Regions from separate parts of the Rahnella sp. GSA61A genome, predicted to be linked through region 3. Evidence: riboswitches for the same ligand, from Rfam matches in the RefSeq annotation. Region 3 holds a riboswitch; each other region holds the start of a gene.
What was found. Region 3 has a riboswitch for thiamine pyrophosphate ahead of thiC (phosphomethylpyrimidine synthase ThiC). Riboswitches for the same ligand answer to the same signal wherever they lie in the genome.

Region 1 (4,176 bases), on a different contig from region 3:
AGTGTAGCGAAGTTTCAGTCGGTTCTGGAAAATGAGCATAAAAAAACCAGTGAGTTTCCTCACTGGCTGGTGACAATACACCATTACTCAGAAAATCGAATTTAGTCAGACCTGAAGTCACAGTCGCCGGCGGTATTGCTCGTCGTCCATCGTTTCCATATCCCACTGCGTGAGACGGGACAGAATATCCAGACGGTACTGCACCGGTACCCATGACAGCCAGTCTGCATGATTTTTAGAGGCGTTCTTTTTGATGGCTTCAAAATAACGCTGATAGAAACGGGCGTTCAGACTGCGTTTCATGATGATCTCCGGTTGTTCACAACAGGCTTTCGTTGAGAAACAGTATCGGCGTAATATGAGGAAAGATAAATTGATGAAGATCGGCCACGGAGTTCCTCTTTTATGTCCTCATCCCGTTTGCAACAACAGTTCATCCGCTTATGGCAAAGCTGTCACGGTGAAGAAACTGAAACGACATTACAGGCACTGTCAGAAGTCCTGAACTGTTCACGCAGACACATGCGCTCGTTGCTCAGCACCATGCAGGGACAGGGCTGGCTGACGTGGGATGCAGAGGCCGGACGCGGCAAACGATCCACGCTGAAATTTTTGTATACCGGGCTGGCACTCCAGCAACAGCGCGCTGAAGAGCTGCTGGAACAGGACAGCATTGATCAGCTGGTACAACTGGTCGGCGACAAAACCCTGGTGCGCCAGATGCTGCTGTCCCAGCTCGGTCGCAGTTTCCGTCAGGGCAAACATATTCTGCGCGTACTGTATTATCGCCCGCTGATGAATCTGCTGCCCGGCACCATGTTGCGCCGTTCAGAAACCCACATTGCCAGACAAATCTTTAGCGGCCTGACACGCATAAATGAGGAAAATGGGGAAGCAGAAGGCGATTTAGCCCATCACTGGCAGGAAGTTTCGCCGCTGCACTGGCGGTTTTATCTGCGCCCCGCCATTCATTTTCATCATGGTCGCGAACTCGAGATGGCAGATATTATCGCCACGTTTATTCGCCTGAAATCGCATCCGCTGTTCAGCAACCTGAAATCAGTCACGACGCCCACGGCAAATGTCATAGATATCCACCTGAATGAACCCGACCGCTGGCTGCCGTGGTTATTTGGCAATATCCACGCGATGATCCTGCCGCAGGAATGGCAGTCACTGCCTGATTTTGCCCGCCATCCGGTCGGCACCGGCCCTTACGCCGTGGTGCGTAATCTGAAAACACAGCTGCGCATCCGCGCCTTTGACGATTATTTTGGCTTCCGGGCACTGATCGACGAGGTGAATATCTGGGTATTACCGGAACTGAGTGAAGAGCTGGTGCATTCCGGCGTACAGCTTCAGGCCGATGAATCAGGCAAAAGCGAGCTGGAAAGTCGCCTTGAAGAAGGCTGCTATTTCCTGTTATTTGACCAGCGTTCGCCGGTCGGACAATCAGAAGAAACACGCCAGTGGTTGTGCGATTTACTCAATCCCATCGCCTTACTGAATAATGCCGAACCGATTTACCAGCGCTACTGGTCTCCTGCGTATGGCCTGCTGCCACGCTGGCATCACAAAGCGCCCCGGCCACGTCCGCCCAAACCGCAAAACCTGACGCAGGTAACGCTGACATTTTACGGCGAGCATTCCGAACATCAGGCGATCTGCAACGCCCTGCGCCCGTTGCTGGCGGAAGAAGGTATCGAACTGATTATTCAGATAGTGGATTACGCAGTCTGGCACCGCGGCGATGCCAAAAGTGATCTGTGGCTCGGCAGTGCCAACTTCACCCTGCCGCTGGAGTTTTCACTGTTCGCGCATTTCTACGAATTGCCGCTGGCAAAGCATTGCTTTAGCGAAGAGATGAACGACGATGCCGCCCTGTGGCACGCCGGGAATTTATCGATGGCGAAATGGAGCCAGAAACAGACGGTCAGCCATCAGATCCATCCCCTGTTCCATCACTGGCTGGTGCTACAGGGGCAACGCAGTATGCGCGGTGTGCGTATGAACACCCTCGGCTGGTTCGACTTTAAATCCGCCTGGTTTGCCCCACCGGACAGTTAATCGGACTATCGCATCGCGCCGTTAATCACTAGAATGACATCCGTTCTCAACGGGGTGCCCGACTTGTTAAAGCTGCGATGTAAACGCCGTGAGCAAGTTTGGCTGAGATTTGAAACCCGTCGAACCTGATCCGGTTAATCCCGGCGGAGGGATTTGAGACTGCGCGATGCTTACTCAAAATCCTTTGCCCTTTCATTTTTTTGGAGCGCAAAGTTGAAAAAATTACTGTCCTGCCTGCTGTTACTTTCTGCACCTGCATTTGCGTCAAAACCTGTTTTGACGGTTTATACCTACGATTCTTTCTCTGCTGACTGGGGCCCCGGTCCCGCCATTAAAAAAGCCTTTGAAGCCCAATGCGGCTGCGAACTGAAATACGTGGCGCTGGAAGATGGCGTGTCTTTGCTCAACCGTCTGCGGATGGAAGGTAAAAACAGCAAAGCCGACATCGTGCTGGGGCTGGATAACAACCTGTTGCAGGCCGCTGAACAAACCGGTTTATTCGCCAAAGCACCGAAAACCAACGCCAGACTGACGGTGCCGGGCGGCTGGAATGACCGCACTTTCGTGCCTTACGATTACGGGTATTTCGCCTTCGTCTACGACAAAAATAAACTGAAGAATCCGCCAAAAAGCCTCGATGAGCTGATCAACAGCGACCAGAAATGGAAAGTGATTTATGAGGATCCACGCACCAGTACACCGGGTCTGGGCCTGATGCTGTGGATGCAAAAAGTCTACGGCGATAAAGCGCCGCAAGCGTGGGAAAAACTGGCGAAGAAAACTGTCACCGTCACTAAAGGCTGGAGCGAGGCTTACGGTTTATTCCTCAAAGGTGAAAGCGACCTGGTGCTGAGCTACACCACCTCTCCGGCATACCATATTGTCGAAGAGAAGAAAGATAACTACGCCGCAGCCGATTTTACCGAAGGGCATTACATGCAGGTCGAAGTGGCGGGCCAGCTGGCAAACAGCAAGCAACCGAAACTTGCTGAACAGTTCATGAAGTTCGTCACCACGGAAGATTTCCAGAAAGTGATCCCGACCGGCAACTGGATGTATCCGGTGGTGAATACCCCGCTGCCTGACGCTTTTAAACAACTGACGATTCCGGCCAAATCTCTGCAATACAGCGCACAGGATGTCGCTACTCATCGTTCACAATGGATCCAGGCATGGCAGAACGCCGTCAGCCATTGATCCCTCGCTGGCTGTTGCCGGGCGTCATCGCGTCACTGGCTATGTTGCTGGTGGCAGTACTGGCTTTAGGCTCTCTGTGGCGTCATGCGCCACAGATAAGCGGCGCATCGCTCTGGCACGATCCTTATCTCTGGCATGTGATCCGCTTTACTTTCTGGCAGGCGCTGCTTTCAGCGCTTTGCTCGGTGCTGCCCGCAATTTTGCTGGCACGTGCGCTGTTCCGCCGCCGTTTCCCCGGCCGTCAGCTGTTATTACGTTTATGTGCGATGACGCTGGTCTTGCCGGTTTTGGTGGCGGTGTTTGGCATTCTCAGTGTCTACGGAAGACAGGGCTGGCTGGCGCAAATTTGCGGCTGGCTGGGCATGGATTACCGTTTCTCGCCGTATGGTTTACAGGGCATTTTGCTGGCGCACGTCTTTTTCAATCTGCCGCTGGCAGCGCGGCTCTTAGTGCAGGCACTGGAAAATATCGCCGTTGAGCAGCGCCAGCTCGCCGCACAACTCGGCATGAATATCTGGCAGCAATTCCGCTTTGTGGAATGGCCTGCCATTCGCCGGCAGATATTCCCCGCCGCCGCCTTAATCTTTATGCTGTGTTTCGCCAGCTTCGCCACGGTGCTTTCACTGGGTGGCGGTCCGCAGGCAACGACCATTGAACTCGCCATTTATCAGGCGCTAAGTTACGACTACGATTTAAGCCGCGCCGCCACGCTGGCCCTGATCCAGCTGTTTTGTTGCCTGGCGCTGGTGTTGCTCAGTCAGAAACTCAGTCAGGCGTTGCCTGTGGGCCAAACGCATTCTCAGCGCTGGCGTAATCCTGATGATTCCTGGCTGCGGCGCATCGCCGATGCCGTACTGATTGGCCTGGCGTTGTTGCTGATCCTGCCGCCGTTACTCGCCGTCATTACCGATG
Region 2 (4,176 bases), on a different contig from region 3:
CTGAACCCGTTTGATGCCGTTCATTTGCAACAGGCGCTGACGAAATTTCATCAGGTTGAACAGGCGCTGAGCGAAACCCAGCACCAGGCATAATCCGCGGTTACCACCAGCGGTGGAAATGATGCACAGGCCCGATACCGTGGCCGACTTCCAGTGAGTCGGCCTGCATCAGCGCCTGCTGTAAATAGGCTTTGGCTTCGCGTACCGTATCGGCCCAGTTGTGATGACGCGGACGTAACGCGGCCAGCGCGGCCGACAGCGTGCAACCGGTGCCATGGGTATGTCGGGTATTCACACGCGGCGCAGTAAACCGCTCACGGGAACCGGTCACAAACAGCCAGTCAGGGCTTTCCTCATCACTCAGATGTCCTCCTTTCATCAGCACGGCACCACATCCCATCGCCAGTAAGGCTTCTCCCTGCTCACGCATTTCGGTTTCATTCGCCGCCACCGCACATTCCAGTAACGCCGCCGCTTCGGGCAGATTTGGCGTAATAATGGAAGCCTGCGGGATCAGCAAACGACGCACGGCATCCACGGCCTCCGGCAGCAGTAACGGATCGCCACTTTTCGCCAGCATCACGGTATCCAGCACCACAAACGGCGGCTGATAATGTCTGAGTCGCTCCGCAACCGCCTCCACAATCTGACTGTTCGCCAGCATGCCGATTTTCGCACTGTCGATCCGCACATCGCTCAGTACGGAATCGAGCTGCGCTGAAACGAAACCGGGCTCAATGTTATAGACCGACTGCACACCACGGGTGTTCTGCGCCACCAGCGCGGTGATCACACTGGTGCCGTACGCACCCAGCGCCGAGAAGGTTTTCAAATCCGCCTGGATCCCCGCCCCGCCACTCGGATCTGTGCCTGCAATCGTCAGTGCATTAATACGTTTCATTGTATTTCCTCGCCATTCAGCCATTCCTCGCCCATTAAATACAGATTATCGAGGTATTCAGGCGTGAAACTGCCCGGCCCCTTCACGACCGCACAGGCGCGCTCGCCGGCACAGGACATCACCCGGCAGGCGGCGGCCACGTTATCCAGGCGATCACCCGGCAAAGCCACAAAGGCCGCCACCACCGCAGATAATGCGCATCCGGTACCCACCACGCGGGTCATCATCGGATGTCCGCCAGCCACCGCCCAACTGCGCATCCCGTCGGTGACGTAATCGGTTTCACCCGTCACAGCCACTACCGCGCCGGTCTCCCGCGCCAGTTGCTGTGCGGCAGGTAAGGCAGAAAGGGAATCATCACCGCTGTCCACGCCGCGCCCGGACGCACTGAGGCCGCTGAGAGCCAGGATTTCCGAGGCATTACCGCGGATTGCGGCAGGTTTAAGTGTGATGATTTCACGACAGAATTCTGTACGCCAGCTCAGACCGCCGACAGCAACCGGATCCAGCACCCAGGGCTTTCCGGCCTGACTGGCTGCGTGAATAGCCGCCCGCATCGCATCGGCATGGGGATGTGTCAGCGTGCCGACGTTCACCAATAAGGCATCAGCAATGGCGCCAAATTGCGCCGCTTCGGCGGGATCAACCACCATCGCCGGAGATGCACCCAGCGCCAGCAGGACATTGGCGGTAAAAGATTGCACCACGTCGTTGGTCAGGCAGTGAACCAGCGGCGCTGAAAGGCGGAGTCGTTTCAGAGAAGTGGCGGCTAAGGCGCCGGGCAAGAAGGTAGGTCGGGTATTCATAAATCTCCCCACCGGCACTCAGGAAGGCGGTATCAGGAGAGATACCTGACTTCCCTACGCTGGCATAATCCAGATCAGGTAATACGGGTAAAATCTCAGCCCTGCTTTGCAGCGGGCACCCCGAGTCAAGGGAACATTATTGGCGGCGGAGGTCAGAAGATCAATCAGGAAATGCGTTAAAAAAACCGATCAGCCAACGTAATTGAACTCACTCCGCTTCACTGGCAGTATCAGGAAACAGACATGAACAACACACGTTGATGAAAAATTTCCTCAGGAGTTTTACTTGTCCTCATCACTTATTGTCCGTCCTTATGAAGAAGCAGACCGTCCGTTTTTACGCACGTTGTATCTGGCCTCACGCAAGCATACCTGGACATGGCTGGAAGACGATTTTCAGCTGGAAGATTTTGACCGCGCAGTGATCGGCGAGACGATTCTGGTGGCAGAACGTGACGGACATTTACTGGGATTCGCCTCAATTTTCACTCAGGAAAATTTCCTGCATAACCTGTTTGTTGATCCGCAATATCAGGGAACCGGCGCAGGTTCAGCATTGCTTCAGGCTGCGGAAGAAACGTTTACCCGTCAGGGGTCGTTGAAATGTTTAGTAAAGAGTAAAAAATCAGTCGCTTTTTATCTGTCAAAAGGCTGGAACATCATCTCTACGGGGGACAGTCCAAAAGGTGAATACTATTTGTTTCATTCATCAAAAAAATAATTAAGGAAGAAATGATTACCTCACAGAACCGTATTTTCGCGATCCTGATGAATATCAATTTTTCTTTGTCGTTAAGAGGTTAAATTCCGCAGCGGTGCTATACATACTTGGTCTTCCTTAAAATATTTCGAGGGTACGAATGAAAACAATAAAACTGATGCAGATCGCCGCAGTGACTGGCGCACTGTTCCTGGCCGGTTGTACCAGCCACATTACCAAGACGGAAAAATACTCAGGTTTTTTAGGCGATTATTCCGGCCTTAAGGAAGTGAAAACGGCTGGGGGAAATCCGGTTCTGCGCTGGATCGATCCTTCGTTTAAGAAAGAAAATTATTCTTACATCAAATACGAACCGATTAAATTCTACCCGGAACCGCAGCCTACGGCGCAGATCGACAAAACCACCTTGCAGGGGGTGCTGGATTACGCCAACAGCCGCATGAAACCTGCACTGGCAGAGCGCCTGCCACTGACAGATCACGCAGGGCCGCGCACATTGATTTTCAAAGGTGCGATCACCGGTGTGAACACGTCGGCAGAAGGTTTGCAGTTCTATGAAGTCGTCCCGGTCGCGCTGGTTATTGCCGGAACTCAAACCGCGACAGGCCACCGCACGCGTGACACTGAAGTGTATTTCGAAGGTGAGCTGATCGACGCCAGTACTGGCAAACCGGTGATCAAAGTCGTGCGTAAAGGATTCGGTAAACAAGTTTCTAATGATAAACAGAAAGTTACCGCCAACGATTTAAAAGTTGTGGTAGATAGCCTGGCGAATGATACCAAGCTGTTCAACGAATAAGTTCCGGTTTTCCGCACCGTCAGACACAGGCAGTCGTAAGGCTGCCTTTTTTCAGACTGAATCAGCGATAAACTCACGCAGCCACTGATGTGCAGGATCACGATGAGCGCGCTCGTGCCAGACCATGTACATCTCGAACCCCGGGACATCCAGCGGCGGTTTAGTAACCTGCAAAGCAGGATTTCCACGTACCAGACGTTCCGGCAGCATCGCCACCAGATCAGTGGTCATCAGTACCTGAACGACAAACAGGAAATGCGGCACTGACATGACGACGCGGCGCGATAATCCAGTGGCCGCCAGCGCGATGTCGGTATTGCCATAGAAACCCCCACCATCAGGTGAAACGATCACATGTTCCAGTGCGCAAAACGCTGAACGCGATATCTTGCCTTTAACCTGCGGATGTCCTTTTCTGCTCACCAAAACATAACGTTCAGCAAACAATAATCGGCTGTGCAGGCCATTCATCACCGCCTCGCCGGTATGGAATGCGAGATCCAGCGTACCCTGCTCCATTTTGCGGATAATCCGCGCAGGTGACGTTTCAAAAATAGCCAGCCGTGCAGAAGGTGCGGCTATACGTAATGCCCGTAACGCGGGCAGCACAATGGTCGATTCGCCATAATCTGCCGCCCCCAGATTCCAGATATTCTTTGCCGTCGAGGGGTCAAACACTTCACCCGCAGATACGGCCTGCTCCAGCGCGGCCAGTGCTTGTCGCAGCGGCTCACGTAATTCATCAGCACGCGCGGTCGGCCGCATCCCCCGTGGTCCCGGCAGCAGCAAAGGGTCATCAAAAAATTCCCGCAACTTCGCGAGCTGAACGCTGACTGAAGGTTGTGAAAGATTACGGCGTTGCGCCGTACGCGTGACGTTTTGCTCGGCGAGCAGGACATCCAGCGTCAGCAACAAATTGAGATCCAAACGGCCGAAATTACTCATCGCT
Region 3 (4,176 bases):
GCCTTTGGTAAACAGAGTCACCGGCACACGACGTCCTTCGTTTTCACGGATCAGACCATCAACAATTTTGTGCATATAGTTCAGGGAGAATTCGCGGTAATCGCGAGGAGTCAACACGCCGCCCCAGGTGTCAAAAATCATCACAGACTGGGCGCCAGCTTTGATCTGTGCATTAAGGTAAAGAATGACGCTGTCTGCCACTTTATCGAGTAACAGATGCATAGTCGCCGGATCGGCGTACATCATCTTTTTGATTTTGGTGAAGGCTTTACTGCTGCCCCCTTCTACCATATACGTCGCCAGCGTCCACGGGCTGCCGGAGAAACCGATAAGCGGTACTTCACCTTGCAGGTTTTTACGGATGGTACGCACGGCATTCATGACATACCCGAGTTCCATTTCAGGATCCGGAACCGGCAGTTTTTCGACATCGGCACGATTCGTCAGTGGTGAAGAAAAACGCGGGCCTTCACCGGCTTCAAAATAGAGCCCCAGCCCCATCGCATCAGGAATGGTCAGGATGTCAGAGAACAGGATCGCCGCATCCAGCGGATAGCGACGAAGCGGCTGCAAAGTCACTTCACAGGCCAGCTCGGCATTCTTGCACAGCGACATAAAATCACCGGCTTCAGCGCGGGTTGCTTTGTACTCCGGCAAATAACGACCAGCCTGACGCATCATCCAGACCGGTGTAATGTCCACTGGCTGACGTAACAAAGCACGCAGGTAACGGTCGTTTTTCAACTCATTCATTCTTGCTCTTTCCTTCAGTATTCGGGCCGCCCGACAATCATCTGACAGCATTCTATCACGTAAAATCGCCTCTACTCTTCGTGTTCGGCACGACAAAGGGCAACGGTGTCTTCAATCAGGCGGCGCGCAATCGTCCCGGGCGGTGGCAACTGCGGCAATGCATCAAAGCGATACCAGTTCGCGTTAAGCAACTCTTTCGGGTCATGCTGTATGTCGCCACTGTCGTAATCCGCCATAAATGCCATCATCAGCGAATTGGGGAACGGCCAGGGCTGGGAACTGATGTAACGGACATTTTTCACCCGGATGTTACTTTCTTCCATCACTTCACGTGCCACAGTTTCTTCCAGCGTTTCTCCGACTTCCACGAAACCCGCCAGAACCGTGTGAATACCATTACGATGACGGACATGCTGCGCAAGCAAAATCTCATCTCCCTTACGGATAGCCACAATGATGCAGGGCGCAATCTGCGGATAATAGCGTTCGCGACAGTGCCCGCAGAGTGCAGCCCACTCGGTTTTGCTGACGTGCATTTCATGTCCGCAGTAACCGCAAAACTTGTGAGAACGGTAAAACTCTGACAACTGCACACCACGCCCGACCAACTGGAATAATCCGCGATCTTGATCCAGCAACTGACGGGCAGAAACCATATGGTTTGGCATCGTCTGACGAACCAGCCAGACAGGTTCGCCCTGCCATTCGCCGATCTGCCGCGCTGTTTTACCGGTCAGAGAAAATTGTGCGGCGCTGCCAAACGGCAGTTCACCCTCAGGCAGCCATAGCTTGCCTTCCTGGCTGATGATCCACCAACCGTTGTGTTGCTCAGTAATCTGTAATTCCATAATTGTTGTTGCATAACCTCGTCGGGACTGACAATCTGAGTAAGATATTTACATATTAGTAACTTTTGGTTACTTTTTTTGTCGCTCACGGAGTCAACCATGCTAAATCGTCTGGAAAGACTGACCCAACGCGTTGGTGGCAGTAATGAGTTAGTGGATCAATGGCTGCACGCACGCAAAGAACTGCTGGTTTCGTACTGCACTTTCGTCGGTCTGAAACCCAATAAAGAAAAACATACACCTTTGAATGAAAAGGCGCTGGACAGTTTTTGCCATCATCTGGTCGACTATCTTTCTGCCGGGCATTTTCATCTCTATCCACGCATCATTGAAGAAGTCGATGGCGCAGGCAGCCCGAAAAAAGTACAGGCGGCAAAAATCTACCCTGCTCTGGAGCTGAATACTGAAGCTATCATGGCTTTCCATGACAGTTACACAGAAACTGATATTGACGATGACAATGCTTTCGCCTTTCACTATGCATTATCGGATATCGGTGAGGCATTAGATGCCCGTTTTCAACTGGAAGATCAATTAATTATCATGGCTTTTGAGCCAGCCCCGGAGAGTGTGCCACCTTCGGAAAATGAACCTGATCTCGCCAGACCGGCTTAACACGTTGCCACAATAAAACCCTGCTCAGGGTTATGGTTTTACTTGTAGTTTAAAAAAACGCCTCCTATATTGAGGCTTCTTGTCGGAGTGCCTAGCGCATAATTTTCTGTTGAGAATTACGCCAGGCTGAGACCGTTAATTCGGGATCCGCGGAACCTGATCGGGTTAGTACCCGCGAAGGGAACAAGAGTAATGTTATGCGTTCAGCGCAATCAGGCATCTGCCTGCATAAGGCCGCCCGTGCTGCACCGCCCATTTTTACTCCTGCCGTAAACCTCCTGACAAGCAATTTTCCATCACGTTTTTTTGCGAGGAATTTGCTATGTCGAGTACCCAAAAACCCGTTATTTCTGAAAAGAAACCGTCAAATCGCCGTGAACAACGCGCGCAGGCACAATCGTTTATCGACAGCTTGCAGGGCGAAGCTTTCCCCAACTCCCGGCGTATTTATCTTGAAGCTGACCGCGAAGATATCCGCGTGCCGATGCGTGAAATCCAGCTCAGCCCGACGCTGGTCGGCGGCGGCAAAGACAATCCGCAGTTCGAAGAAAACGAAGCAATTCCTGTTTACGACACCGCCGGACCTTACGGTGATCCGGCGGCAGTTATCGACGTGCATACCGGTCTGGGAAAATTACGCGCCCGCTGGATAAACGAGCGTGCGGACACGCAGGAACTTTCACAGGTCAGTTCCGGTTTTACTCAGCAGCGGCTGGCGGATGACGGGCTGGACCACCTCCGCTTCGAACACCTGCCGCGCCCGCGCAAAGCCATTGCGGGTAAAAATGTCACGCAACTGCATTACGCCCGCAAAGGCATCATCACACCTGAGATGGAATTTATCGCCATTCGCGAAAATATGGGGCGTGAACGGATCCGCGGCGAGGTTCTGCGCCAGCAACATCCCGGCGAAAGCTTTGGCGCGCATCTGCCCGCCAGTATCACTGCAGAGTTTGTGCGACAGGAAGTGGCAGCCGGGCGCGCGATTATTCCCGCCAACATTAACCACCCTGAATCAGAGCCGATGATCATCGGGCGTAATTTCCTGGTGAAAGTGAACGCTAATATCGGCAACTCGGCGGTGACATCTTCCATCGAAGAAGAAGTGGAGAAACTGGTGTGGTCGACACGCTGGGGCGCGGACACCGTAATGGATCTCTCCACCGGACGTTATATACATGAAACCCGTGAATGGATCCTGCGTAACAGTCCGGTACCGATCGGCACCGTGCCGATTTATCAGGCCCTGGAAAAAGTGAACGGTGTGGCCGAAGATCTGAACTGGGAAATATTCCGCGATACATTGCTTGAACAGGCCGAGCAAGGCGTCGATTACTTCACCATTCACGCCGGTGTGTTGCTGCGTTATGTGCCGATGACCGCCAAACGCCTGACCGGGATCGTGTCGCGCGGCGGTTCGATCATGGCGAAATGGTGTCTGTCACATCATCGCGAAAGCTTCCTGTTTGAGCATTTCCGCAAGATCTGTGAAATCTGCGCCGCCTATGATGTCTCGCTTTCATTGGGCGACGGCCTGCGTCCGGGTTCGATTCAGGATGCCAATGACGAAGCACAATTCGCCGAATTACGCACGCTGGGCGAACTGACCAAAATTGCCTGGGAATACGATGTTCAGGTGATGATCGAAGGTCCGGGACATGTGCCGATGCAGATGATCCGCCGCAACATGACCGAAGAACTCGAGCATTGTCACGAAGCCCCGTTCTATACCCTTGGTCCGCTGACTACCGATATCGCGCCGGGTTACGATCACTTTACGTCCGGTATTGGCGCCGCGATGATTGGCTGGTTTGGCTGCGCCATGCTCTGTTATGTCACGCCGAAAGAGCATCTGGGCCTGCCGAACAAAGAAGACGTTAAGCAGGGTTTGATTACCTACAAAATCGCAGCACATGCTGCCGATTTAGCTAAAGGCCATCCCGGTGCCCAAATCCGCGAT

Region 1: linked by a shared signal. The riboswitch ahead of thiB (thiamine ABC transporter substrate binding subunit) and the one ahead of thiC (phosphomethylpyrimidine synthase ThiC) in region 3 are both predicted to bind thiamine pyrophosphate.
Region 2: linked by a shared signal. The riboswitch ahead of thiM (hydroxyethylthiazole kinase) and the one ahead of thiC (phosphomethylpyrimidine synthase ThiC) in region 3 are both predicted to bind thiamine pyrophosphate.

The regions. Positions count from the first base shown of each region.
Region 1 covers NZ_JAHXYO010000001.1:283,246-287,421, forward strand. Annotated here, with positions in the region: gene sgrT (glucose uptake inhibitor SgrT) at 118-303, opposite strand; gene sgrR (HTH-type transcriptional regulator SgrR) at 406-2,067, shown strand; TPP riboswitch at 2,108-2,237, shown strand; gene thiB (thiamine ABC transporter substrate binding subunit) at 2,281-3,264, shown strand; gene thiP (thiamine/thiamine pyrophosphate ABC transporter permease ThiP) at 3,240-4,176, shown strand, end outside.
Region 2 covers NZ_JAHXYO010000005.1:170,271-174,446, reverse strand. Annotated here, with positions in the region: gene LC431_RS08945 (hypothetical protein) at 1-93, shown strand, start outside; gene thiD (bifunctional hydroxymethylpyrimidine kinase/phosphomethylpyrimidine kinase) at 101-901, opposite strand; gene thiM (hydroxyethylthiazole kinase) at 898-1,707, opposite strand; TPP riboswitch at 1,742-1,840, opposite strand; gene LC431_RS08930 (GNAT family N-acetyltransferase) at 1,994-2,428, shown strand; gene LC431_RS08925 (DUF3313 domain-containing protein) at 2,568-3,227, shown strand; gene LC431_RS08920 (LysR family transcriptional regulator) at 3,279-4,172, opposite strand.
Region 3 covers NZ_JAHXYO010000035.1:6,671-10,846, forward strand. Annotated here, with positions in the region: gene hemE (uroporphyrinogen decarboxylase) at 1-753, opposite strand, end outside; gene nudC (NAD(+) diphosphatase) at 825-1,601, opposite strand; gene LC431_RS25480 (Rsd/AlgQ family anti-sigma factor) at 1,701-2,216, shown strand; TPP riboswitch at 2,290-2,416, shown strand; gene thiC (phosphomethylpyrimidine synthase ThiC) at 2,539-4,176, shown strand, end outside.